4 regions of the Paenisporosarcina sp. FSL H8-0542 genome follow, and region 1 is predicted to be linked to each of the others. Evidence: riboswitches for the same ligand, from Rfam matches in the RefSeq annotation. Region 1 holds a riboswitch; each other region holds the start of a gene.
What was found. A riboswitch is a leader RNA that binds a small molecule or an ion and turns the genes downstream of it on or off. The one in region 1 is predicted to bind S-adenosylmethionine.
Positions count from the first base shown of each region.

Region 2: it holds a riboswitch for S-adenosylmethionine, as region 1 does, so the genes downstream of both, metE (5-methyltetrahydropteroyltriglutamate--homocysteine S-methyltransferase) here and MHH33_RS00755 (2,3-diketo-5-methylthiopentyl-1-phosphate enolase) in region 1, are expected to answer to the same signal.
Region 3: it holds a riboswitch for S-adenosylmethionine, as region 1 does, so the genes downstream of both, MHH33_RS05360 (methionine ABC transporter ATP-binding protein) here and MHH33_RS00755 (2,3-diketo-5-methylthiopentyl-1-phosphate enolase) in region 1, are expected to answer to the same signal.
Region 4: it holds a riboswitch for S-adenosylmethionine, as region 1 does, so the genes downstream of both, MHH33_RS15580 (O-acetylhomoserine aminocarboxypropyltransferase/cysteine synthase family protein) here and MHH33_RS00755 (2,3-diketo-5-methylthiopentyl-1-phosphate enolase) in region 1, are expected to answer to the same signal.

Region 1 is NZ_CP152050.1:134,655-140,694, reverse strand. It holds gene MHH33_RS00765 (methylthioribulose 1-phosphate dehydratase) at 1-377, opposite strand, end outside; gene MHH33_RS00760 (2-hydroxy-3-keto-5-methylthiopentenyl-1-phosphate phosphatase) at 374-1,033, opposite strand; gene MHH33_RS00755 (2,3-diketo-5-methylthiopentyl-1-phosphate enolase) at 1,030-2,244, opposite strand; SAM riboswitch class I at 2,317-2,421, opposite strand; gene MHH33_RS00750 (multidrug efflux SMR transporter) at 2,575-2,889, opposite strand; gene MHH33_RS00745 (multidrug efflux SMR transporter) at 2,889-3,224, opposite strand; guanidine-I (ykkC/yxkD leader) riboswitch at 3,283-3,386, opposite strand; gene MHH33_RS00740 (hypothetical protein) at 3,556-3,834, shown strand; gene MHH33_RS00735 (hypothetical protein) at 4,017-4,151, opposite strand; gene corA (magnesium/cobalt transporter CorA) at 4,385-5,347, shown strand; gene MHH33_RS00725 (VOC family protein) at 5,497-5,922, shown strand; gene MHH33_RS00720 (hypothetical protein) at 6,008-6,040, opposite strand, start outside.
Region 2 is NZ_CP152050.1:1,685,705-1,691,744, reverse strand. It holds gene metE (5-methyltetrahydropteroyltriglutamate--homocysteine S-methyltransferase) at 1-2,108, opposite strand, end outside; SAM riboswitch class I at 2,255-2,360, opposite strand; gene MHH33_RS08860 (hypothetical protein) at 2,623-3,132, opposite strand; gene MHH33_RS08855 (hypothetical protein) at 3,289-3,774, opposite strand; gene MHH33_RS08850 (DUF5412 family protein) at 3,898-4,428, opposite strand; gene MHH33_RS08845 (hypothetical protein) at 4,566-4,928, opposite strand; gene MHH33_RS08840 (hypothetical protein) at 5,352-5,570, opposite strand; partial or broken gene MHH33_RS08835 (DUF3784 domain-containing protein) at 5,714-5,985, opposite strand.
Region 3 is NZ_CP152050.1:1,012,899-1,018,938, forward strand. It holds gene MHH33_RS05335 (acyl-CoA dehydrogenase family protein) at 1-1,173, shown strand, start outside; gene MHH33_RS05340 (arsenate reductase family protein) at 1,448-1,807, shown strand; gene gcvH (glycine cleavage system protein GcvH) at 1,882-2,262, shown strand; gene MHH33_RS05350 (toprim domain-containing protein) at 2,450-2,791, shown strand; gene MHH33_RS05355 (thioredoxin family protein) at 2,804-3,112, shown strand; SAM riboswitch class I at 3,170-3,277, shown strand; gene MHH33_RS05360 (methionine ABC transporter ATP-binding protein) at 3,528-4,553, shown strand; gene MHH33_RS05365 (methionine ABC transporter permease) at 4,546-5,214, shown strand; gene MHH33_RS05370 (MetQ/NlpA family ABC transporter substrate-binding protein) at 5,268-6,040, shown strand, end outside.
Region 4 is NZ_CP152050.1:3,101,349-3,107,388, reverse strand. It holds gene MHH33_RS15600 (IucA/IucC family C-terminal-domain containing protein) at 1-267, opposite strand, end outside; gene MHH33_RS15595 (ABC transporter ATP-binding protein) at 270-1,097, opposite strand; gene pepT (peptidase T) at 1,395-2,621, opposite strand; gene MHH33_RS15585 (glycerol-3-phosphate acyltransferase) at 2,810-3,460, opposite strand; SAM riboswitch class I at 3,600-3,717, shown strand; gene MHH33_RS15580 (O-acetylhomoserine aminocarboxypropyltransferase/cysteine synthase family protein) at 3,835-5,124, shown strand; gene MHH33_RS15575 (homoserine O-acetyltransferase) at 5,141-6,040, shown strand, end outside.

The DNA.
Region 1 (6,040 bases):
GCTTTAATAATTTCATTTCCGGTGAAATCGATATGTGTATCATGTTTATACAGTTCTGTGATGACATTGTTGTCAATCGTGTGCACATGAAGGACACAACCGGCATTTGTTTTGTTATAAATCTTAGCGTGGAGCAACGTTTCGGCCGATGGCTTTGACATCGTTTCCTCCAATTTTTCACCAGTTGCATCAACCAGTAAAAAGTCATGATCCGTGAATTTCCGTTTGTCCTTACCGGATGCTGTAACGAGGAATGTAACCGGTTCATTCGTTACCTTAATCGATAAATTACCACTCGTGCCGTAGAACCAATCGCGGTCTGCGAGTTCTTTTTTTATGGCCGCAAGCTCGTTCCAGCGGGAAAAGTAATTGCTCATGTGCGTACCTCCAATTGCTTTAAAATGTGAATCACGTCTGTAAATGTTTCAAATGGCTCAAAAGGAATATCGAGTTCTTCGCACTTTTCAATGAGGAAGTCCCGCGCTATGACTTTGTCTGCCAGTTTGGCCGCTTGCAAATCGGTAATGGAATCACCGATGACGATTTTGTAAGTGTTGTCGTCACTCAGTTTGCGAATGATGGATGGTTTACAACAACCACAGCCATTCGAGCAATGTTCATCGCATGTATGAGGCCAGTTGATTATGATGGTTTCTCCAGAAAAATCTGCCACGTTGCAGTAAATACGGTCGTCTTCTATATGTTCCTTCACGAGTGGCTTAACAAAGAAATCAATGCCTCCAGATACAATAAAGAGTGGAATCTTCTGTGCTTTCGTATAGGCCACAAAATCCTCAAATCCTTCTCGAATTTGTGCCTGTTTCAATACAAATTGGGTAATTTCATCTTTTTGGTCGGTTGATAGCAAGTTGAAAAGTTGTGTTACGCCTTGTTGAATGGTTATTTGTTGGCCGAGAATCTGGTCTTTAATCGGCTCCCACTCAGGTGGTGCGAATTTTTTCATGATGGCCATAATGTTATCTTTCGTGGTAATCGTGCCATCAAAATCACAAAATATAACGGGTTGTGTCATCGTACTTTGTCACCCCACAATTCCAGTGCTTGTTGCAGTTCTGCATTTGTTTGTGCAGCCTCTGATAAGGTCTTTCTTGAAAGCGTTGCATCAACCGCTTGCCTGAATGCTTTTCCCCCCGCCACAGAACCTGCTGGATGTCCGTGCACCCCGCCACCTGCATTGATGACGGAATCAATACCAAAGTCTTCAATCAGTTGCGGCACCATGCCCGGATGAATTCCGGCTGAAGGCACTGGCAAAGAGGTCTTTATCAAACCAGGAACCTGGAGTGCTTCTGCAATTTGTAATGTTTCTGATTTTTCCAAGGCCACACTGCCATACGGTGAAGGAAATAACGAGAAATCCGCCCCGGCAAGTCGCAATATTTTACCCAGTGCGAGGTGGTTTGAGAGACCATACTTTCGGGATGGAGTGAATGCTCCCGAAACGGCTGGGTGTGCCATTATCGGAATCGCAATTTCTGGATCTTCAGCTAAACTTTGCAGTGTATCCAATCCGTATGCATAAACATTAAACAGCAACATATCTGCCCCTAGCTCTGTCGCATGTCTTGCTTTGTCTCTTAAGTCGAATGTACGTCCTGTCAAATTCACTGCGTAACGTGTGCGGTGACCTGTCTCCGAGAGAACATGCTCGAGTACTTCACGTCCTTTTACAATCCGTTGTTCAAAAGGCGTCGACTCGTTTTCGAATAAAATTTCATCATCTTTCACAAAATCCACACCACCGCGTGCTTGGTGTTCCAGTTGTGTCAGTAAAAAGTCCAAATCTTTCCCGAGTATGCCTTTAAAGATACTCATGACAAATGGTCGTTCTTGCACGCCTGTCAGTTGTCGTATGCCTTCTGTGCCGAATTTCGGCCCTGGAAAGTGTCCCGTTAATTCCGGACTGAACTCCAAATCAATTAATTTGATTTCCCCGTCCAGTGATAACTTGCCAAAAGTCGTCGTTAAAATGGCTGGCAAATCAGGACTGAAATTCGCCGTGGGGTATGCAATGCGAATAATTCCTTTCGTTCTGCTTTCTAATTGACTATTTTCTTTTTCGACAGATACAACGCGTCCCTTATGTTTCTTCAGTTGCTGTTGTTCCAGTTGTGGTAAGTCGGTCCATGATCCGACCGTCAAGCCAAGTGCGATGCCTTCTGCTTTTTTTTCTAAATTTTCTTCTATGCTATGGACTAAATAAGTCGCGACTACTTCACTCAATGTCTTCACCTCTTTAGGGAAAATAAAAAACCTCTTCACAAAAAAGAAGAGGTTAGTAGTTGAACTAACATCCTCTTATCTGTCAGCTACTGCTGCAAGAATTAGCACCGTGCCTACTCGCGTAAGTCGGTTGCCGGGTTTCATAGGGCTAGTCCCTCCACCTGCTCTTGATAAGAAAAATGTAGATATGATATTTTTTTAAAATCTAAATTGGATTATGACAGGGTGCAAAATACTTGTCAACATAATTTTCTAATAAATTAAAATATACTGCTTTTTATATGTGTGATAAAGCTATGCTATGTTTGCCGGGAAATAGATATGACAGTCCTAAGAAATAAATTTCAAACCGACAGCCGCTCCTAACACCATGGCAATAAACAGCATGCGCAACCATGTTTTAGGCTCCCCGTATAAAATCATGCCTAAAATCGCTCCACCTGAAGCACCAATACCAGTCCACACTGCGTATGCCGTACCCATCGGAAGGGTTTCCATGGCGAGTGCAAGGAACAGGAAGCTTGCCAAAAAGCTTGCGAACAATCCGCTAATGGACTTCCAATTGCGACTTTTATGCACTTGACTGATCATCGCCACACCTGTCATTTCAAACAATCCAGCAATGACTAAGAATATCCACGCCATTAGGATTCCACCTCTTCCTGTTCTTTTGTCACCAGCTTAAGCCCGACAACCCCAATTAACAGAAGTGCAATCAAGGCAATTTTTGCGATACTAAATGATTCCCCGAAAAAGAGGATATCCGCAATCACTGTACCAGCTGTACCAAGTCCGACAAACACTGCATACACGGTTCCAACAGGAAGTGTTTTCCCTGCCATAATCATTAAATAGAAACTCACCGAAATCGCAATTGCCGTGCCCAACCATGTCCAGATATCATCCGCATGCTTGAGACCAATTACCCAAAACACTTCAAAAAATGCTGCTATGAAGACTTTCATCCATTCTTTATTCATGAAAACATACTCCTTTTCCAAATCAAAATAAGCCCGAGAGATAAACGTATCATACGTCATCTCCCAGGCTTTTATCCTTCCGTGTATCTTTGCGTGTGTGCAAAGCGTTTTCTCTTGGACCAGACCAAACCGGTTGTTTGCGGAACCCTAGAAAACTTGGCCGCCATTGTGAAAATGGCGCTTTATGCATTTATTAATTCCATGGCTAGAATAAACTATATTTTACAGAGAGTCAAACGATGCGCTCGCTTTAAAGAAACAGTTGTAACAATTGGAAGTAAATGTAATACTTAATGGTAATATATTTGGTTGTTGCGGAAGGAGAATCACAATGAAAACCTTCAAAAATAAGATCATTATTTTGATCATGTCCATCGTCATTTTCGTCATTTTTTATCAGTTACTTGGTTTTTTTGCAGGTAATCTACTTCCTATCTCTCCGCTTGGTACGATGATTGGATTGATCATTCTTTTTCTTCTCATCCCGATTTCGTATTTGTTAGCGCATGAAAAAGTTATTAAAGATCCCCATATGATTGAGTTTTTAAACAAGAAAAAACTCTCCATTAGAAATGAGAGTATTAAAGTGAATCAATTTATTTATATATGACTGCGTTTAGTTAATTCCAAGGTGTCTGTGATGAATTTAATTGAGAAAATCTCTTTTCTTGTGCTCTTTGAGTGGACTTACTTATAAAGTCCATAAATCGCGTCAAAGATATTTTTTTCCAAGGTCTTCGTTGAATTTCCACGTTAATGACTCTCCTTTAAATCGCATTTTTTATTTTTCCTTTATCTAGCTTTTAGAGGTATTCGTTGTCGTTTATGAAATGGAAATGTGGCAATGGTTCCCGCGACTCCACTGATGGCTAAAAACGAAAGGATTGCGATAGGTAAAGCTTTCTTTTTCAAACGTGTTTGACTCATGTAGGACCTCCTTGGATTTGAGCTTGCACCTTTAGTGTAGTCGATGAATATGAAGAGGATGTGAATGACTTGTTAAGACATTATTTAGAAAATGAGCTTTTAATGCGAAGTTATAAGAAATCAACTGGTAACTTCTCCTTTTTCAAACGAATTTTGTTGGCTTCAATACAAGCACATCGAACTTTCGTGGTAAACTACTACTAGAATTTACCGTGTGAAACGAGGTTTTACTTATGATTCGAACATTTGGAGTTACCGTTGATAGCCAATTAGAAATGGACTTTCCTTTAGAAGATCTACATAAAAAGTCATTCGACTGGTACTGGATTGATTTTGACAAACCATCAGCCACTGAATGGGCTTTGCTTGATTCGTTCTTTCATTTCCATCCACTGGCGATTGAAGATTGTTTACACCGCTTGCAGCGCCCGAAAGTCGATTACCACGATGGATATCATTTCTTTGTCGTCCATACGCTGAATGAAGAGACGCTTGAAGCCGAGGAGTTGGATTTATTCGTCGGAAAGAATTTTGTTGTTACTTTCCATCATAATGCCGTTCAAGAATTGGACTTGGTTCGAGAAAAATTGCAACGCGATGCTTCCTTCTGGGAACGTGGAGCGATTTATGCGATGTATCAAATTCTCGACAAAGTGGTTGATTCCTACTTTCCACTTGTGTACAAGATTGAGGACCATTTGAACGAAATTGAAGATCAGATGACGTTTGATATGAAGCATTTTTCGATGGATACCGTCTTTGAAATGCGCAGTGACTTGTTATGGTTGCGCCGAACGATTTTGCCGATGCGTGATTTGATGTACCGTGTATTAAACTCGAGTCGTTTTAACCTTCAACAGCACGAACATTCCTACTTTGCGGATATTTCTGATCACCTCGTCAAACTGACAGAAATTGTGGAGTCAAACCGAGAACTTACAGCGGATATTCGAGATAGCTATATGGCAATGAACTCCAATCGAATGAACCGAATCATGATGATTTTAACGATTGTATCCTCCATTTTCATTCCACTAACATTTGTAGCAGGGGTATATGGCATGAACTTTGAAAACATGCCGGAACTCGAGACGAAATACGGCTACTTTTTCGCTTTAGGCGGAATGGCACTTATCGGATTGTTAATGTTCGCCTGGTTTAAATACAAAGGCTGGCTGAATTTATTCAAATCATAATGAAAACCATCTCCCGAAAAAAAGGAGATGGTTTTTTATTTGATCGGTTTCCAGTTCATAAGTTCAAACAGGATTTTCCCATTGTAGTATCGAAAATAGAAATAGGATGAAGAACTCAATTTCAGAAAATTTTTGGGGAGGATTATAAGATGAAGGAAAAGTTACTAAGAGTTGGAACTACATATTTACCTGTTACAGACGTAGAGCTATCTTCGGAATGGTATGTACACAAATTAGGTGCTGAATTAAGCTACAAAGACAACGATAAAGCTATTCTTAATTTAGCTAACCAAAGTATATTCCTTGTTAAGTCTAGAGATAATCAAAGCTCGAACTTCTATGACATTAATGGGAATGAACATTTCTCTATTACCTTTGAAGTGAATGGATTATCTGCTTTAGAAAGTATACACAAGGATTTCAATGAAAAAGAAATAAGAATTGGCGATATTGAAAACCGAGGGCACACAGGAAAAAACTTTGTTTTTTATGATTTAGATGGGAATAAATTTGACGTTTGGAGTGAATTAAGCAACATATATAAAGAGAAATTCTTAACTGCTAATAAGCTATAGAGTGATGGTGTTACAAGGCTAAACCCATTAACTTCACTTATTGTCCATAAAAAAAAGGAGCTTTACGCTCCTTAAATCGGCTGAATTATTCTTCGCCTTCTTCAGTGTTTTTGTTTTC
Region 2 (6,040 bases), 1.6 Mb from region 1:
CGTGGACTATGAATGTCGTATACACCAAGACCGATCCCTTTGTCATACGTGTTTTCTTCAAACGATTGAATTAATTCACCATGACTTCTTGATGTTTCAATCGAAATAACATCAGCATCGAGTGCTTTAATCGCATCGATAATATCTTTAAAGTCCGAATAACACATATGGGTATGAATTTGTGTATCGTTTTGTACTGACGTTGTTGCAAGTTTAAACGCATAAACTGCAGCGTCAAGATACCCTTCCCATTTTTCACGTTTTAACGGCAGCCCTTCACGAATTGCCGGCTCATCAACTTGAATCATACGAATTCCATTTTCCTCAAGCGTTTCAACTTCTTTTCGAAGCGCAAGTGCAATTTGATTGGCAACAACATAGCGTGAAATATCATCGCGAACAAACGACCAGTTTAAAATTGTAATTGGACCTGTCAGCATTCCTTTTACAGGTTTGTCAGTTATTGATTGGGCATATAAGGATTCTTTAACTGTTATCGGTTCTATAAATGACACGTCACCGTAAATAAGTGGTGGTTTCACACATCGCGAGCCATATGACTGGACCCAGCCAAATTTCGTGAATTGGAAGCCATCTAATTTTTCACCAAAATACTCAACCATGTCTGTACGTTCAAATTCTCCATGTACAAACACATCTAGACCAAGTTCCTCTTGAATTTCAATCCACTTTTTAATTTCTGCTTTTATATATGTTTCATATTCTGTATTCGTTAACTCGCCTTTACGCCATTTTAATCGGTTCTTTCTTACTTCTTGAGTTTGCGGGAAACTTCCGATTGTTGTTGTTGGAAGCAGTGGTAACTGAAAAGCCTCTTTTTGTATCTCTTGACGGACTTTAAATATTGCTTTTCGTTCCGCTTTATACGTATGCAAGTTTTGAATGGCTTCTTGAACTTGTGTGTTATTTCGGAATGATGATTTTTGTAACGCATGAATCGCTTCTGTACTTGCACTGATTTCTTTTTGTATCGCTTCTTTTCCATCGTTTAAGCCTTTTGTCAGTAGAACAATTTCATGTAATTTTTCATTAGCAAATGATAATGCTCCTTTTAGGACGTCATCAAGCGTTTCTTCACTTTTAACTGTCACAGGTACATGCAATAAGCTTGATGAAGATTGTACAATTAGACGATCTTTTGAAACAACATCCACAATCTCTGCAAGAATTGCAGAATGATCATTAAGATTCGCACGCCATATGTTTCGCCCGTCAATAATACCAGCAGCAAGAACCTTATCTTTTGGGAAACCATACTTTTTCAAAGCAGCAAGATTTTGACCATTATCATATACAAAATCAAGTCCAATTCCTTTAACAGGAAGTGAGATGACATCTTCGTAATGTTCAATGCTTTCAAAATATGTTTGTAATATCAGCTTTATGTTTGGCGCTGCATCATGCAATGTTTGATAGATATCCTTAAATAACGCAACATCTTCTTTGGAAATCGTTGTAGATAAAATCGGTTCATCGATTTGTACCCACTCTACTCCTTCTTTTTGTAATTCACGTAAAATGTCAGCGTAAAGCGGTACAAATTTTTCAACAACTGCTTTAAATTCATTTTCTCTATAACCCTTTGACAGTTTTACAAATGTGATAGGTCCTAAGATTACAGGTTTTCCTTCGATATTAAGTTTCTGTTTAGCCTCTTTATAAAATTGAAGTGGCCGGTTTTCAACAAGAGTAGGTACTGCTTCATTAAGCTCTGGAACAATATAGTGATAGTTTGTGTTAAACCATTTTGTCATTTCAGATGCAACAGCACCTTTATTGCCTCGTGCTATATCAAAATACGTTTCAAGCGATACTTTACCGCCGTCGTATTCAAAGCGTTTCGGTACTAATCCGAACATAACGGCTGTATCAAGCACATGATCATACAAACTAAAGTCTCCAACTGGTATCAAGTCAATTCCTAAATCTTTTTGTTTCTGCAGATTGTTTAGCCGAATCTCCTCAATTTGTTTTAAGAATGATTCTTTTTCTAGTTTCCCTGCCCATAACTGCTCCAGTGAATTTTTCCATTCACGTTTTACACCAATTCTTGGATAACCTAAATTCGAACTTTTCACTTTGCTCATAATATTTTTTACACTCCTTCTATTTTTATATTTTCATGCCCATTTCTATTTGAAACAGAGCAAATGAACCCATATTTCTAAAAACAAAAAAGCCTCTTCTTGGAAGCAAGAAGAGGCTCATCATTAAAAATATGTGACAAGATCTCAACTCATCTTCCAAGCATAATCGCTTGAAGGAATTGGCACAGTGCTCATAATGAGTCTGTTGCCGAGGTTTCAAAGGGCCTTTCCCTCCACCTCTCTTGATAAGTAGAAATTAACTATTTAGTTTTATTAATGGTTTAAATGGTATCAGTTTTGCTCGTTTTGAAATCAACGAATTTCACTTATTTATTATAATAATACAAACATTCAATAAAGTAAATAAATTCCTGAAATTTGTTTTTTCCCGTTTTTATCTTTTTACAAAGTACACTACGGATGTAAAGAACAGATTAAAGGGCAGCCCCAATAGTATTTGCTCGTCGTGGAATCGATGGAAATAAAATGAGCATGATTGCTGCTGAAGCAGAAACTATTTACAATAATTAATACTGTTTGTTAGAACACTTGGTCCTAACTTACCTGTTTTGGAATTTGAGAGACGCACCTGAACTTCGACATTCTTCATTTCTGCTGTAATTAAATCAAATCGTCCAGCCCAACTTGGACCATTCTCCTCTGGGGTTGGATAAAGCTTAAAACGCCAACTTATTTCTTTTGGAACAAACGCAAAACCTTCATAGCTATCGAAGTCTCCATACGAAGACGGTTCAGGAAGATGAACAGCGAGAATACTTATATTAGTTCTTGCAAAACTTGGTGGATTTAATTGCACTTTATAGATTAATGCTACACCTTTTGTATTCGTCAGACTTTTATCAACAGACTCCAATGTTAGGCTACAGGGCACTGAAATCACTTCTAATAATTCATCATTTTCTTCATTTATTGCCTTTGCTTTTGGTGGTCTTTCCCAAATTACAAATATTAGAGTTGTTAAACTTAATAGCAATAGCAAAAATATAACTGATATTTTTTTCATCTAATCACCTACCTAATTTTAAAGGTAGTATTTCCTTATGATAAGACAATATTCTTGTTCAACTATCCAGCCCCGTTAGTTCAATGAGAAAAAGACCGCTTAAGCATCTCGATGTTCTTCAACTAAGCACCCGTTAGTTGAACAATAATGCAGTAGCTATTTTAACTTTTTCATCGAAACCGATTTATCTGGGAAGTGTAAGAGTATATTTCCTCCTGATGACAAAATGACTTCAAATGATAATGTTGATTCGTTAATTGGTAATAATTCTTCAAACAACCAGTCATCTATTTCACGATTATTAATAGGTTTATCATTATCATAATTCAAGTGTTGAAATTGAAAGAACGAGACATTGTCAAAACTCAATATCCAAACATCGTCACTGGAAACAGTGAAGTGAATGTTTGAGTGAAGGAGACTTTTATGTTCAATTTCAATTTTTATAAGTCTATAATCGTGAAAACCCCAAGAGTTAAAACGATTAAAAATATCTTGAGGCAATCTATCAGATAATGTATTGAATACCTCTTTGTATTTTTTCGCATTTTCCATCCATTGATTATCTAATTTATCCAATTCTTCATCATTCGTGCCATCCATATTTTGAGCTAAATGCAATTCATATAATAAATATTTCATTTTTACAGCCCCTTTCTTTTCAGTGTTTCTTCAACTAAACTGCCCCGTTAGTTGAAAAAGAAAAAAGGGCTACCAAAACAGCCCAAAGATTTTTACTAAAGTAACCGTTAGTAAAAAGAATTATTAATCCGAAAAAGTTTCCCCTTTATCTAAGTTCAAAGTGTGATTATTTATTGTAATAATACCGTTATTTGTCCAAGCCACATCTGCCTTGTGCATATTGTCATCATAGTAGATATTCTTCTTGAACCAAAGGGGACCATCTACTATTCCTACTACACTAATAGAAGTAGCTGCACCACCATTTAATGTGTAGAAGTTGATTGTCGTTTTAGAATCGGGTGATTGGGTTGTTGCAATGGGTTCTCTTGCAAATGTATTCACTACTATCCCTAATAGAAAAATTGCTGAAAGGGGAAATGCAATTAAGACAGTCATCCAACTTCTCCATCTTGCTCCCCTGTTGCTTTTGTCTCTAAATCCCGAAATACCCATAAAACAAGTAGTAAACGTGAGCAACAATAAAACCGAAGCAGGTGGTGCAACTGACCACGAATGGTTATAAGAAGCATATAAAGTCTGTAAAGAAAGAACCGTTACTAACAAGCATAAAAGAAAAGACCACAAATTATATTTTCTTTCCACTATTTCCACTAAATTACCTCCCGATTAGAAGTTCTGGTGTTCCCCAAAAAATCTTCTTCTTCAACTAAACTGCTGCGTTAGTTGAAGAAGAAATGGTCTTACTCCTTATTAAAGTAAAGCACCCGTTAGTTGAAGATCATTCATTTCTATTCACCCGGCATATAGCCTATTACTTCATTGGTTTCAGGGTCAACAAGTATTAAAGGTGGACCAACTACAACGTCCTCTTGGTCTATAAAGGATACCCTTAATACTTCTTTCCCTTCATAAGTTTTATCCAGTAATTCATAGCTATTATCAGCAATCGTTTTTTTCACATCAGCACTTTTCCAGTCCGCTATAGCACTGCCACCCCAACCTTTTTCTTCGATGAAATCCCAAGCAACTTTTCTAATTCTTTCATAGCTATCTGTGCCTTTGGAATTCACTTCATCTTGTTTAGTCGAACAACCACAAATCAGTAAAATTGATAATACTGTTAATGTTAAGGAAAAAAATCTTAACTTCATTCACTTGGCACCCCTTTTTAAAATCAATTGTTCTTCAACTAACCTGTTCCGTTAGTTAAAGAAGCTATTGCATATAATCATATTTGATTTCTCTTTATGTATTTAATTGAAATCACAGTAGCTATGATTGCAACTATAAAAATACTAAGTGGATACATAAGCTGTAACAGTAAATTGTGATCAGGGCTCGTTATCCAACCTACGTACTCCTCAGCCAAGGTATAAAAAACATAGAATTAAATTACAAACACAAAGATGTTTACAAATTTATTCATGAATTAAGACATCCCCCTTCCCTTTGCTAATTTATCTTCCTCAACTATACAGTCTCGTTAGTTCAACAAGAAAAAATGCTTCACTCCTTCTTGAAGTAAAGCGCCCGTTAGTTTAAGAGTGGAACATCGACAAATAATACACTTGGTATTATTCTTGTACCTTTTTAATCAATCCGATTGTATGTACTATTTTTAAATCAAAAAATGCAAAAGCACCACATATGCAGACCCCTAAAATCATTATTGCTGTAAAAAACCAGCCTTCTCCCCAAGTAACTATCAAAGAATATAAACATCCCGAAGCAACAGCTAATGAACCATATTTCGTTCTCCATTTTTCTAGTTTCGATTGGTTTTTTTCTTCCAAAGTTTTATTCCCCACAATCCTGGTTGTTAGCACAATAGCGGTTGCTCTTAATGAACAAACGCACCCGTTAATTGAAGTACAATCCTTCACAAATGTTTAAATAATTTTTCAAATTAACTATTCAAGTATTAACTGATAAACATTTACTTTTTAAACCGATTCCCTGTATTAGCGTATATAAGAGTAAACACGACAATACCGATAAATAATATGAGACCAAAAACAAATAACCAATTGTTTTCATATGCTTCACTAAGTACCCAAAATACCATACTGAATGATAAAGCGAACATCATTTTCCCCATAAACTTACAGAATGCAACCGTATCATATTTTTTTTTTCTTCTTGTGGCAACGTGTTAAATCCAGCAATTAAAAATGAGCCTTTACCATTCGATAGAATAATTCCTAACATTACGAATAACACGATGATTAAAATTGTTCCAAAAACAATAAACCCTCCCTGCTAC
Region 3 (6,040 bases), 880 kb from region 1:
TCTGCTTTTATCGTAGAACGTGAATTCTCAGGCGTTTCAGTAGGCGCGGAAGAGAAGAAAATGGGGATTAAATCTTCTTCGACACGTACATTAATTTTACAGGATGCACAAGTGCCGGTTGAAAACTTACTTGGGGAAGTTGGCCGTGGCCACGTTATTGCATTCAATATCTTGAATATTGGTCGTTACAAATTGGGAGTGGGTACAGTTGGTGCATCCAAACGTGCTTTTGAATTGGCTGTTGCCTATTCGAACCAACGTCAACAATTTAAAACACCGATTTCTTCTTTCAACTTAACAAAAGAAAAGCTTTCAACAATGGCATCCAAATTATATGCTTCGGAAAGTTTGATTTATCGCACAGTTGGTTACTTTGAAGACCGCATGAGTCAATTGAGTCCTGAAGAGCAAAAAGATGGCAAAGCTATCGCTGCTTCTATTGCGGAATATGCTATTGAATGTTCAATCAACAAAGTGTTCGGCACAGAAGTATTGGATTATATTGCGGATGAAGCAGTTCAGTTGCATGGCGGTTACGGCTTCATGCAAGAGTATGAAGTAGAGCGCATCTATCGTGACTCCCGCATTAACCGTATTTTCGAAGGCACAAATGAAATCAATCGTTTGCTGGTACCTGGTACGTTCTTGCGTAAAGCTATGAAAGGTGAACTTCCACTTCTTCAAAAAGCACAAGCGCTTCAATCAGAATTGTTAATGATGATGCCAGAAGAAATTGAAGATGCACCATTAGCTCAAGAAAAAGTATTGGTGCAAAATGCTAAAAAAATCGGCTTGCTAGCTGCAGGTTTAGCGGCTCAACGTTACGGTACAAAACTTGAAACTGAACAAGAAGTATTGGCAAACATTGCGGACATCGTGAGCAATCTATTCGCAATGGAATCAGCTGTTCTGCGTACAGAGAAAGCAATCCAGCGTGACGGTGTTGATAAAGCGAACCAAAAACTTCTATACACTCAAATCTTCTGTCAGGAAGCTTTTGAATGTATCGAAAAAGATGCGAAAGAAACATTGATTGCTGCAGTTGAAGGCGATAACTTACGCATGATGCTTTCTGCACTGCGTAAATTGACTCGCTCTACTCCTTATAATGTAATTGCCAAAAAACGTGAAGCTTCGGTTAAATTGATTGACGCTGAGAAATACGTAGTTTAATAAAATCTCGATATTTGACCCTATTATTGAACAAGGCGAAGTGCTTCTGCCACTTCGCCTTGTTTGTATTTTAAGAAAACTATTAATACTAAAAATCACCGATAGGTTCTTCGATGAACCTAAGGAGAACTTCCTTCAATACTGGAAATAAACAAGTGAAAATATTTGATTGACGCAAAGAAAAACGTAGAATAAAAAATCCGAACGCTTCTGATGAGGTGTTCGGATTTATTTTTTGATAGACTGGTTAAAATGATGATAAGGAGGTTGAATGATGGCTATTACGTATTATGGATATCCGAAATGTAGTACTTGCAAAAAGGCTAAAGCATGGTTGGATGCCGAAGGTCTTTCGTATCATGATGTACATATTGTAGAAACTCCCCCTTCAAAGGAAGAGTTGAAAAAGATCGTAGAGACAAGTGGGTTGCCGCTTAAGAAGTTTTATAACACGAGTGGAATGAAATATAGGGAGCTTGGTTTAAAAGATAAACTGCCGACGATGTCAGATGAAGAACAATATGAATTGCTTGCTTCAGACGGGATGCTCATTAAAAGACCCCTTGTGACGGACGGCTTGAAAGCCACAGTAGGTTTTAAGGAGTCGGATTTTACTGTGAATTGGAAAAGCTGATTTTCTGTTCTTGTTTTTAAGGAAAGATTATGTCAAACTGAAGTTGAATATATTACATATTTGGAGGGGTATTAATGAGCACACCAAAAGAATTACGCTACTCTGAGGAACACGAATGGGTTAAAGTTGAAGATGGAAAAGCACGCATCGGCATCACTAACTTCGCTCAATCTGAGCTTGGTGATATTGTATTCGTAGAACTTCCACAAGTAGGCGACGAAATCAAAACGAACGAACCATTTGGCAGTGTTGAATCTGTTAAAACAGTTTCTGAGCTATACGCACCAATCAGTGGTAAAGTAGTTGAAGTGAACAGCGGATTGGAAGACAGTCCTGAATTCGTGAATGAATCTCCATACGAGAATGCATGGATGATCGTTGTAGAACCTACAGATTTGTCTGAAGTGGACTCATTAATGACGGCTGAGCAATACGAAGAAATGACACAAGAGTAATATCGTTAGTTGAACGCCGACATTTGTTCGGCGTTTTTTGCATATGTCGATTATAACAGCGAGTTTAAAACGGGATATTGAAAAGAGTGGCATTGGTTGTGATCGGGAAGAGTTGCAACCTGATGGACTCCGTTTCAAGAAAACTTTTTAAACAATCTTTTATGTCAGTACAGCCAGGAGTGATCCCATGCCAATTGATAAAGTCATAATTGTAGAAGGTCGATCAGATAAACAGCGGATTCTGCGTCTTATTGCAGAGCCAGTTGAAATTATCTGCACGAACGGAACAGTCAGCCCCACGCGATTGGAAGAAATATTAGCCCCCTACGATCAGTTGGAGATTTATGTATTTGTCGATGCTGATAAGTCCGGAGAGAAATTACGTGCGCTCATTAAACGTGAATTTCCCGAAGCACTTCATTTATATACTGATCCAGCCTACCGAGAAGTTGCGACTACACCAATGAAAGTTCTAGCGACTGTGTTGCTCGGAGCGAATATCGATGTTAAAGCGGAATTTATTGCCTAAAGGATGAATACAATGAAAGAATGGACGCGTGCGGAGTGGGAAAATCATTCTCAAAACGCAAAGAGGGCAGCTTATTATTTATATACGCCCATGTGTGGAACTTGCCAAGTTGCCTCAAAAATGATGGACGTTGTGGAAGAACTTTTGCCGGATTTGCAAATAGGGAAAGCAAACTTGAACTATGTAGAAAGTTTAGCGGTCGATTATCAAATCCAAAGCGTCCCTTGTTTACTCATTGCGGAAAATGGTCAAATAGTTGAAAAAGTTTATGCTTTTCAATCAGTTCCCTATCTCTATAATCGTTTGCAAAAAAATAATTGACGTTCGCATTTGAACGTGTTACATTATCATTCGTAACTAAAAACTTAATATCGTAAACTCTTATAAAGAGAGGCTGAGGGAAGTGCCCTATGAAGCCCGGCAACCGTCACAATTTGTGAAATGGTGCCAAATCACTCAAAGCGAATTCGCTTTGAAAGATGAGAGAACGGTCTAACGTATATAATTGTGCATTAGTCCCTTCTGCTTGTCTGCGGAAGGGATTTTTATTTTTTTAGGATATTTCAATAAAATGATGTTGATATTAAATAAAATGAAAGAGGTTATTTGCGCACGCTAAGCTTGAGAGCAGGTAAGTGGTTTTAAACTTGTTGACTCATGCGAAACATGCGGCCAGCGCAATTGCACGATAAAGAAAACAAATAAAATGCTTGATAAATTCAGAGGTGAAGTAAATATGATTCAATTAAAAAACTTATCAAAACGGTTTGAAACCGGTAATGGACAACTCATAGCGGTAGATGACGTGAATGTGACGATTGATCAAGGCGAGATTTTTGGCATAATCGGTTACAGTGGAGCCGGAAAAAGTACGTTAATCAGATTATTGAATGGCTTGGAAAAACCTACTTCAGGTAGTGTCACTGTAAATGGACACGAAATCTCGTCCAGTTCAGGACAAGATCTTCGTAGTGCAAGACAAAAAGTAAGCATGATTTTTCAACATTTCAACTTACTATGGTCGCGGACAGTCGAGGAAAATATTTCATTCCCACTAGAAATTGCAGGGATTAGCAAAACGCAACGTTCAGAACGAGTTAAAGAATTAATCGAACTAGTTGGATTGACAGGGAGGGATAAAGCATACCCTTCCCAATTATCCGGCGGTCAAAAGCAACGGGTAGGAATTGCCCGTGCCCTTGCCAATAATCCTGAAGTGCTGCTATGTGATGAAGCGACATCAGCACTTGACCCTGAAACAACAGATGCCATTTTGGAACTATTGGTAGATATCAACAAACGGTTGGGTTTGACAATTGTCCTGATTACACATGAAATGCATGTCATCCGTAAAATTTGTCATCGGGTTGCGGTCATGGAAGCTGGAAAAGTGGTTGAAATGGGAAGTGTACTTCAAATATTCCAAACTCCTGAACAACCCATTACGAAACGCTTTGTTGCCCAGGTAAATGGTCCGGAGTCAGCCAGCCAGACTATTGCTCATTTGGTAGAGCAATATCCCTCAGGCAAGCTTGTGAAACTAGTGTTTGTCGGAGATAGAACGGAGCAACCGATTCTATCAAGATTAATTAAGCAATATCAAGTAGAAGTTAACATCGTTCAAGGGAATATCGCACAAACTCAAAATGGTGCATATGGAACGTTATATTTACAAATCGACGGTGATTCAAATGCCATCGACCAAGCGATTGATTATTTACATGGACAAGATGTTCATACGGAGGTGATTTCACATGATTGAAAACCTTCTACCGAATGTGGATTGGGAAAAAATGTGGGAAGCCACACTTGAAACGTTATATATGACTGCAATGGCTACCGTTTTAACTTTCATAATTGGACTTGCACTTGGAATTTTGCTGTTTGTAACTAGCCCTCGTCAATTATGGGCAAATAAAATAGTGTACTGGTTAACAGGGGCGTTCGTTAATATTTTCAGATCCATCCCGTTTATCATCTTAATTATTTTGTTGATTCCGTTTACTAAATTCCTACTCGGTACGATTCGTGGGGCAAATGCTGCATTACCGGCACTAATCATAGGTGCAGCACCATTTTATGCCCGCATGGTCCTGATTGCATTACGTGAAATAGATAAAGGTGTAATTGAAGCTGCTCGCTCAATGGGTGCTAAAACTTCCACAATCATTTGGAAAGTGCTACTTCCGGAGTCCATGCCTGCATTAATCTCAGGACTGACCGTTACAGCAATTGCCCTTGTAGGTTATACTGCGATGGCAGGAATTATCGGAGCGGGCGGTCTTGGAACACTCGCATTTTTAGATGGCTTCCAACGCAGTAGGGGAGATGTAACAGTTGTTTCCACAATTATCATTTTACTAATTGTCTTTATCATCCAATGGGTGGGAGATTCGATTACAACAAAAACAGACAAACGTTAAGGTGCTTTCGGGTGAAAGCTCGATCACATAAACAAAAAAAGGGAGAGATAATGATGAAGAAATTTGTAGCAGGAATTTTATTATCGGCAAGTGCAATCACTCTAGCAGCATGTGGCGGAGGAGCTGACTCATCATCAGGTGGAGACAGTAAAGAACTTGTAGTGGGAGCATCTAACATACCCCATTCAGAAATTTTGGAACAAGCAAAACCGTTGCTTGAAGAAAAAGGTATTGAACTTAAAATTGAAACTTACCAAGATTACATTTTACCGAATGAGGATTTGGAAAATGGCGATTTGGATGCAAACTACTTCCAGCACATTCCTTACTTCGAAGCTCAAATGGCCGATCATGGCTATGATTTTGCCAATGCTGGTGGTATCCATATTGAGCCAATCGGTGTGTACTCAAAAAAATATAAGTCTCTGGATGAACTTCCTGAAGGAGCAACGATACTAATCAGTAATTCAGTTGCTGACCATGGTCGTATCCTATCTATGTTGGAAGCTGAGGGTCTAATCACATTGAAAGAAGGCATTGATAAGACAACAGCCGAAGTAAAAGATATTGTAGACAATCCGAAGAACTTGGAATTTGATGCAGAATACGAAGCAGCACTACTTGTACAAATGTACGAAAATGAAGAAGGCGATGCGGTGTTAATCAACTCAAACTACGCAATCGACGCTGGGTTGAACCCATTGGAAGATTCAATCGCTATTGAAAACTCAGAATCTCCATACGTAAATATCATTGCTGTAAAAGCTGGTAATGAAAAAAATAAAGAAATTAAAGCATTAGTTGAAGTATTGAAATCTAAAGAAAT
Region 4 (6,040 bases), 660 kb from region 1:
GTCGTCCTGAATAATACCAATGTGGTTTAAAGGTCCGGCAAAAACTTGCTTGTGTACCGCAATCGTATTGAATTGAGCTGCTAACAAGAAACCAATGCGGCGAAAAAAAACAGATGCAGCAACGGCATCCGTTGGTGCATCCGTTATGTCTCGAACAGTTTGAAGCATTCTGTTTATGCCATGTGCAGTATGAGCCTCACCGAGTGTCATAACGGGCTGACGGTCATCATCGACAAACACAGAAAGTTGTTTAAGAGTATTCTTCATACTTACGCACCTGTAGAAACTCGTAATTCTGGTACTACACAGCGTCCCCGACCATAAGGGATGCAATGAGGTGTGCCGAACATTGGATCTTTTGAAACTTGGCATTCCATACCAAATACTGATCTAACTAAATCACAAGTAATGATATCTTCCGGTTTACCTTGAGCATGGACATCGCCATTTTTAATGGCAATGATATTGTGGGCGTATCGGGATGCTAAGTTCAAATCATGTAATACCATCACGATGGTACGATCTTTTTTCTCATTTAATTCAAACAGCAAATCCAAAATTTCAATTTGGTGCGTCATGTCCAAATAAGTCGTAGGTTCATCAAGCAAGATGAGATCGGTATCTTGAGCGAGTGTCATTGCAATCCAAGCACGTTGTCGTTGGCCACCGGATAATGTATCAACGGCGCGGTCACGAAGATCGCTAATTCGCGTTGCTTCCATTGCGGCTTCCACTTTTTCTGTATCTTCTTCAGTCCAGCGCTTCAACCATGACTGGTGGGGATAACGGCCTTGCTTCACCAAATCATGAACCGTCAGACCTTCTGGTGAAACGGGTGATTGAGGCAGTATACCCATTTTTTTAGCCACTTCTTTGGAAGACATGCGGTGAACATCTTTTCCTTCCAATAGGACAGAACCGGTTGTCGGTTTCAATAAACGTGCAATAGAACGAAGCAACGTTGACTTTCCGCAGCCATTGCTGCCAACAAAAACGGAAATTTCTCCACGGGGTATATGTAAATTTAAATTCTCAAATAGTAAATGATCAGAATATCCAATTGAAAGGGATTCAGCTTTAACAGCAGTATGCATCATTGTAACCTCCATCTAACTGATAGGTGTTCTCACTTAAGACATCATACCATAAAACAAAGAATTAATGAGAATGATTTTCATTAATTACTGGAAAAGTCTTTACAAAATTGTGAAGTTGTCGGTGCAGGATAAGTAATCATGACCTGCTTATGATGTTTTCTACGATTCCCATAAAATATATGCCGGATGGTGCAAAATTAGGTGACGTTTATTGGGAAATTCAATGTCATAGGAAATTCCATAAAAAAACAAGCACAGTCTGTCAGGAGGACAGTCAATGCTTGTGTTATGGCAATATTAAGCTTGTCTTTCAAACAGTTGAATCATTTCAATCATGACTTTGGTTGCTTTTTCCATGTTATCGACTGAAATGTATTCATATTTTCCATGATAGTTTTCGCCACCTGTAAAGATATTAGGTGTTGGCATGCCCATATATGATAATTGTGAACCGTCAGTACCTCCACGAATTGGGATGACTAATGGATTAATTGATAGATTCGTCATCGCTTCATGTGCAATATCGACAATTTCTTTTACAGGCTCAATTTTTTCACCCATGTTGAAATATTGATCATGCAGTTCATACGAAATTGCATTTGATCCGTATTCTGCTTTGATTTTTGAAGCAGCTTCTTCAAATAATGCTTTCTTCGCTTCGAATTTTTCACGGTCAAAGTCACGTACGATATAAGACAATTTGGCTTCTTCTACATGCCCGTTGAAATTCATCAAGTGGATGAATCCTTCATGTCCTTCAGTCTTCTCAGGCACTTCATCTGCAGGCATATAAGATTGGAACTTCATGGCGATGGTCAGAGCGTTGACCATTTTGTTTTTAGCTGAACCTGGATGAACGCTTGTCCCACGTGTGATAACTTTAGCACCAGCTGCATTGAAACTTTCAAATTGAAGTTCTCCAAGAGGTCCGCCATCCATTGTATAAGCATACTTGGCATCAAATTTTTCAACATCAAATTTATGTGGCCCACGCCCAATTTCTTCGTCTGGAGTAAAGGCAACACGAAGTTTGCCGTGTTTAATGTCTGGATTATTAATTAGAAACTCCATAGCTGTCATAATTTCAGCAATTCCTGCTTTGTTGTCGGCACCTAGTAAAGTCGTGCCATCTGTTGTTATTAAAGTGTGCCCGATATAATTATTAAGCTCTGGGAAATCGTCAGGAGACATAACGGTTTCTTCGTTTAATCGGATGTCGCCACCTTCATAGCAATCGATACGCTGAGGGTTTACATTCTTACCTGTATAATCAGTTGCTGTGTCGACGTGAGCTAAAAAGCCGATTGTTGGCAATTCACGTTCTGAATTTGCAGGCAAAGTGGCAAATAAATAACCATTGTCATCAAGTGAAATGTCTTCCATTCCGATTGAAGCCAATTCTTTTTCTAGTTCGTGCAATAAGTCCCACTGACCTGGTGTAGATGGACAAGTGGTGCTTTCAGCATCTGATTGTGTATCAATTTTGGCATAACGTACAAGGCGTTCGATTAATGTTTCTTGCATGGTTTCATCTCCCTTAGAAAAGTTGGTTCGGAGTCGGGCAGATATTGACCGACATGATGCGGGCCAGTAGTCTTTACCCCTTACCTCAGTTTAGCACTTTCATTCGGTTCACGGAATAATGATTGTTCTGGCCGAATGAAATTTTAACGACTTTTTAGTAAATTCGGAATAAAAAATGGATTCCCCAATTAATTGGAGTGAGTCACTTTTTTCTTTTTGATAACCGAAGAAACTCGTGGTTCCATCCCGGATCTCAAACGGTGTATATTCTCGCGATGCTTCCATAACGCAAGTAAGAAGAGTGCGGTGGTTATGACAATTGGCATAGTACTTTCTGTAATCAAAAAGGCTAAAATGATATATGTAATATATAAGAACAGTACACCGATTAATAAGTAATCTGTCACCAATGAAACGACAATCAGCAAGATAAGTCCAACCAATCCGATTCTCCAATCCAGTACTAACATCACTCCAATAACAGATGCCGTTCCTTTACCACCATCAAAATGCATCTGAAATGGATAATTGTGACCTATTACGACAGATGCCCCCACAAGAAATAATAGGACCCATTGATACTCCAAGGAAAGATCAGTAGATTCGAATATAAGACGCAAAAGGACGATTGCAAGTATTCCTTTACCAATATCAACAAATGCAACGAGTGCCCCGTATTTCCAGCCTAATACAATAGTGGCATTGGATGCCCCCGCATTCTTTACTCCCTGTTCCTTTACATTCACCCCAGAAAGCCGTTGCGCCACATTTGAACCATGGAGACAGCCAATTAAATAACCTGATAGTAAGGTGATTAGCACCCATAATGCAAGATTCATATTCCCAACCCCTTTTTTTCACTAACTCTTTAAACGTTTGAGTGTTGGCAGAAGTTTCAAAAAATTATATAAATAATTCTTGACTATTTATGGATATTAAACATATACTGATTCTCAAGATGGAAAACTAAATCAAATACTCTTATCTAGAGTGGCGGAGGGACTAGGCCCTGCGATGCCCGGCAACCGGCAAGTGATTAACTTGCAAAGGTGCTAATTCCTACAGATTTCTTTAGTGGAGATCTGAAAGATAAGAGGAGGATCACGCACTTGTGAGCCCCTCTTCTTAAGCGAAGACGGGGCTTTTTTCTGTTCATAAAACTCCTCTTTCGCCTCCACACTTCCATCTAAAACACAATCCAGGAGGGAAAACAATGACAAATCTTCAACCGGAAACTCTACTTTTACACGGAGGTCAGCAGCCGGACCCAATCACGGGTTCCCGTGCAGTGCCAATCCACAAAACAACTTCTTTTGTTTTCAGAGATACGGAACATGCCCAAAACTTATTCGCCTTGCAGGAAACTGGACACATTTATTCACGCATCGGCAACCCGACTGTGGACGTATTTGAACAGCGAATCGCGTTATTGGAAGGTGGCACAGCAGCGGTAGCCCTATCGAGTGGCATGGCTGCGATAGCCTTCTCCATTCTGAATGTAGCAGGAGCCGGTGATGAAATCGTCGCTGCTGGCAATTTGTATGGTGGGACCTACAATCTATTTGCCAATACACTTCCACGGTATGGAATCACGGTGAAGTTTGTAGATTCCACCGATCCTGAGAATTTCCGCGGGGCCATTACCGATAAAACGAAAGCCATTTTCGGGGAAATCATCGGAAACCCAAGCCTTCATGTTTTGGACGTAGAAGCTGTAGCTGACATTGCACACGAGAACGGAATTCCGTTGATTATCGATAATACGTTTGCAACGCCATACGGAAGCAACCCTATCGAATTCGGTGCGGATGTAGTCGTTCATTCAGCTACGAAATGGATTGGGGGACACGGTACGTCAATCGGCGGTGTCGTTGTGGATGCAGGTAAGTTTGATTGGAACAGCGAGAAGTTTCCTGGCTTTACGGAACCGGATACGAGCTACCATGGCCTTCGTTACGGGATTGATGTCCCCCAAGTGGCTTTCGCGATTAAACTGCGGGTCCAGCTACTGCGTGACTTCGGTCCATGCCTAAGCCCGGATAATGCATTCGCTTTTTTGCAAGGTCTTGAAACATTGCATCTCCGCGTACCGAAACATAATGAAAATGCAATTGCAGTCGCACAATACTTAGCAAATCATCCGGCAGTAGAATGGGTAAGTTTCAATGGTTTCGAATCTCATCCATCTCATCAATTGGCAAACAAGTACTTAAAGAATGGATACGGCTCGATTGTGAATTTTGGCATTAAAGGAGGTCGGAAAGCAGGACGAAAACTTATCGACCATGTCCAAATCTGGTCGCATGTGGCTAATGTAGGGGATGCAAAATCGCTCATTATCCATCCTGCTTCAACAACCCATCAACAGTTAAGCAGTGAAGAGTTGAAGCAATCGGGTGTAACGGAAGAGTTGATTCGTCTATCAGTAGGATTGGAATCTGTGAAAGACCTGGTAGCCGATTTGGGGAAAGCAATAGAACATGCCACCGTCGTAACGGTTTAATGTGGAGGTGAATTTAATGGCAACAGGAAGTGTGACAATCGGGAATTTTCAACTAGAGTCTGGAGAATGGCTTGAGCATGTTGAACTTTCATATGAAACTCTTGGTCCTTCAGAAGCACCAGTTGTTTTGGTTTGTCATGCGTTAACTGGCAATCAATATGCCGTTGGATCAAAGGAATCACCGGGCTGGTGGAGCGGGTTAATTGGACCGGGAAAGAATATTGATACCGACTCTTTTCGAGTTATTACACTGAATGTCCTTGGAGGATGCTCGGGTACGACGGGGCCGTTGACCATCAATCCCTCTACAGGCAATCCATATCGATCATCCTTTCCGACAATTACAATTCGCGATATGGTTCATGCGGAAAAAAAGGCATTACAGGCTTTGGGTATTAATCGGCTTCATGCGGTAGTTGGTGGGTCACTTGGTGGCATGCGTGTTCTGGAGTGGGGATTACTTTATCCAAAAGATATGGATATTCTTATTCCTTTAGCAGTTACCCCTTATCTAAGTGACACAGGTATTGCTTTTAACTACATTGGAATCCATGCAATTGAGACGGATGCGAATTATCTCAATGGAAACTATACCTGTTCCTCGGATATCAAGGGGTTTGAAACGGCTCGAATGGCGGGGCTGGTTACTTATCGTAGTGAACAATTACATAAGAACCGTTTTGCCAGAAAGACCAGAAGCGATGGATTGTTCGAAATCGAATCCTATATGAAATATCAAGGGGTAAAACTGGCTAACCGTTTTGATGCGAATAGCTACCTTACCTTGTTAAGAGCAATGAATACCCATGATATCGGAAGGGATAGAGGGGGTATAGAAATTGCGGCAAAGCAATTTGAAGCAAAAGTGATTACCATAGCATTCACATATGATTTACTATATCCACCTGAGGACATT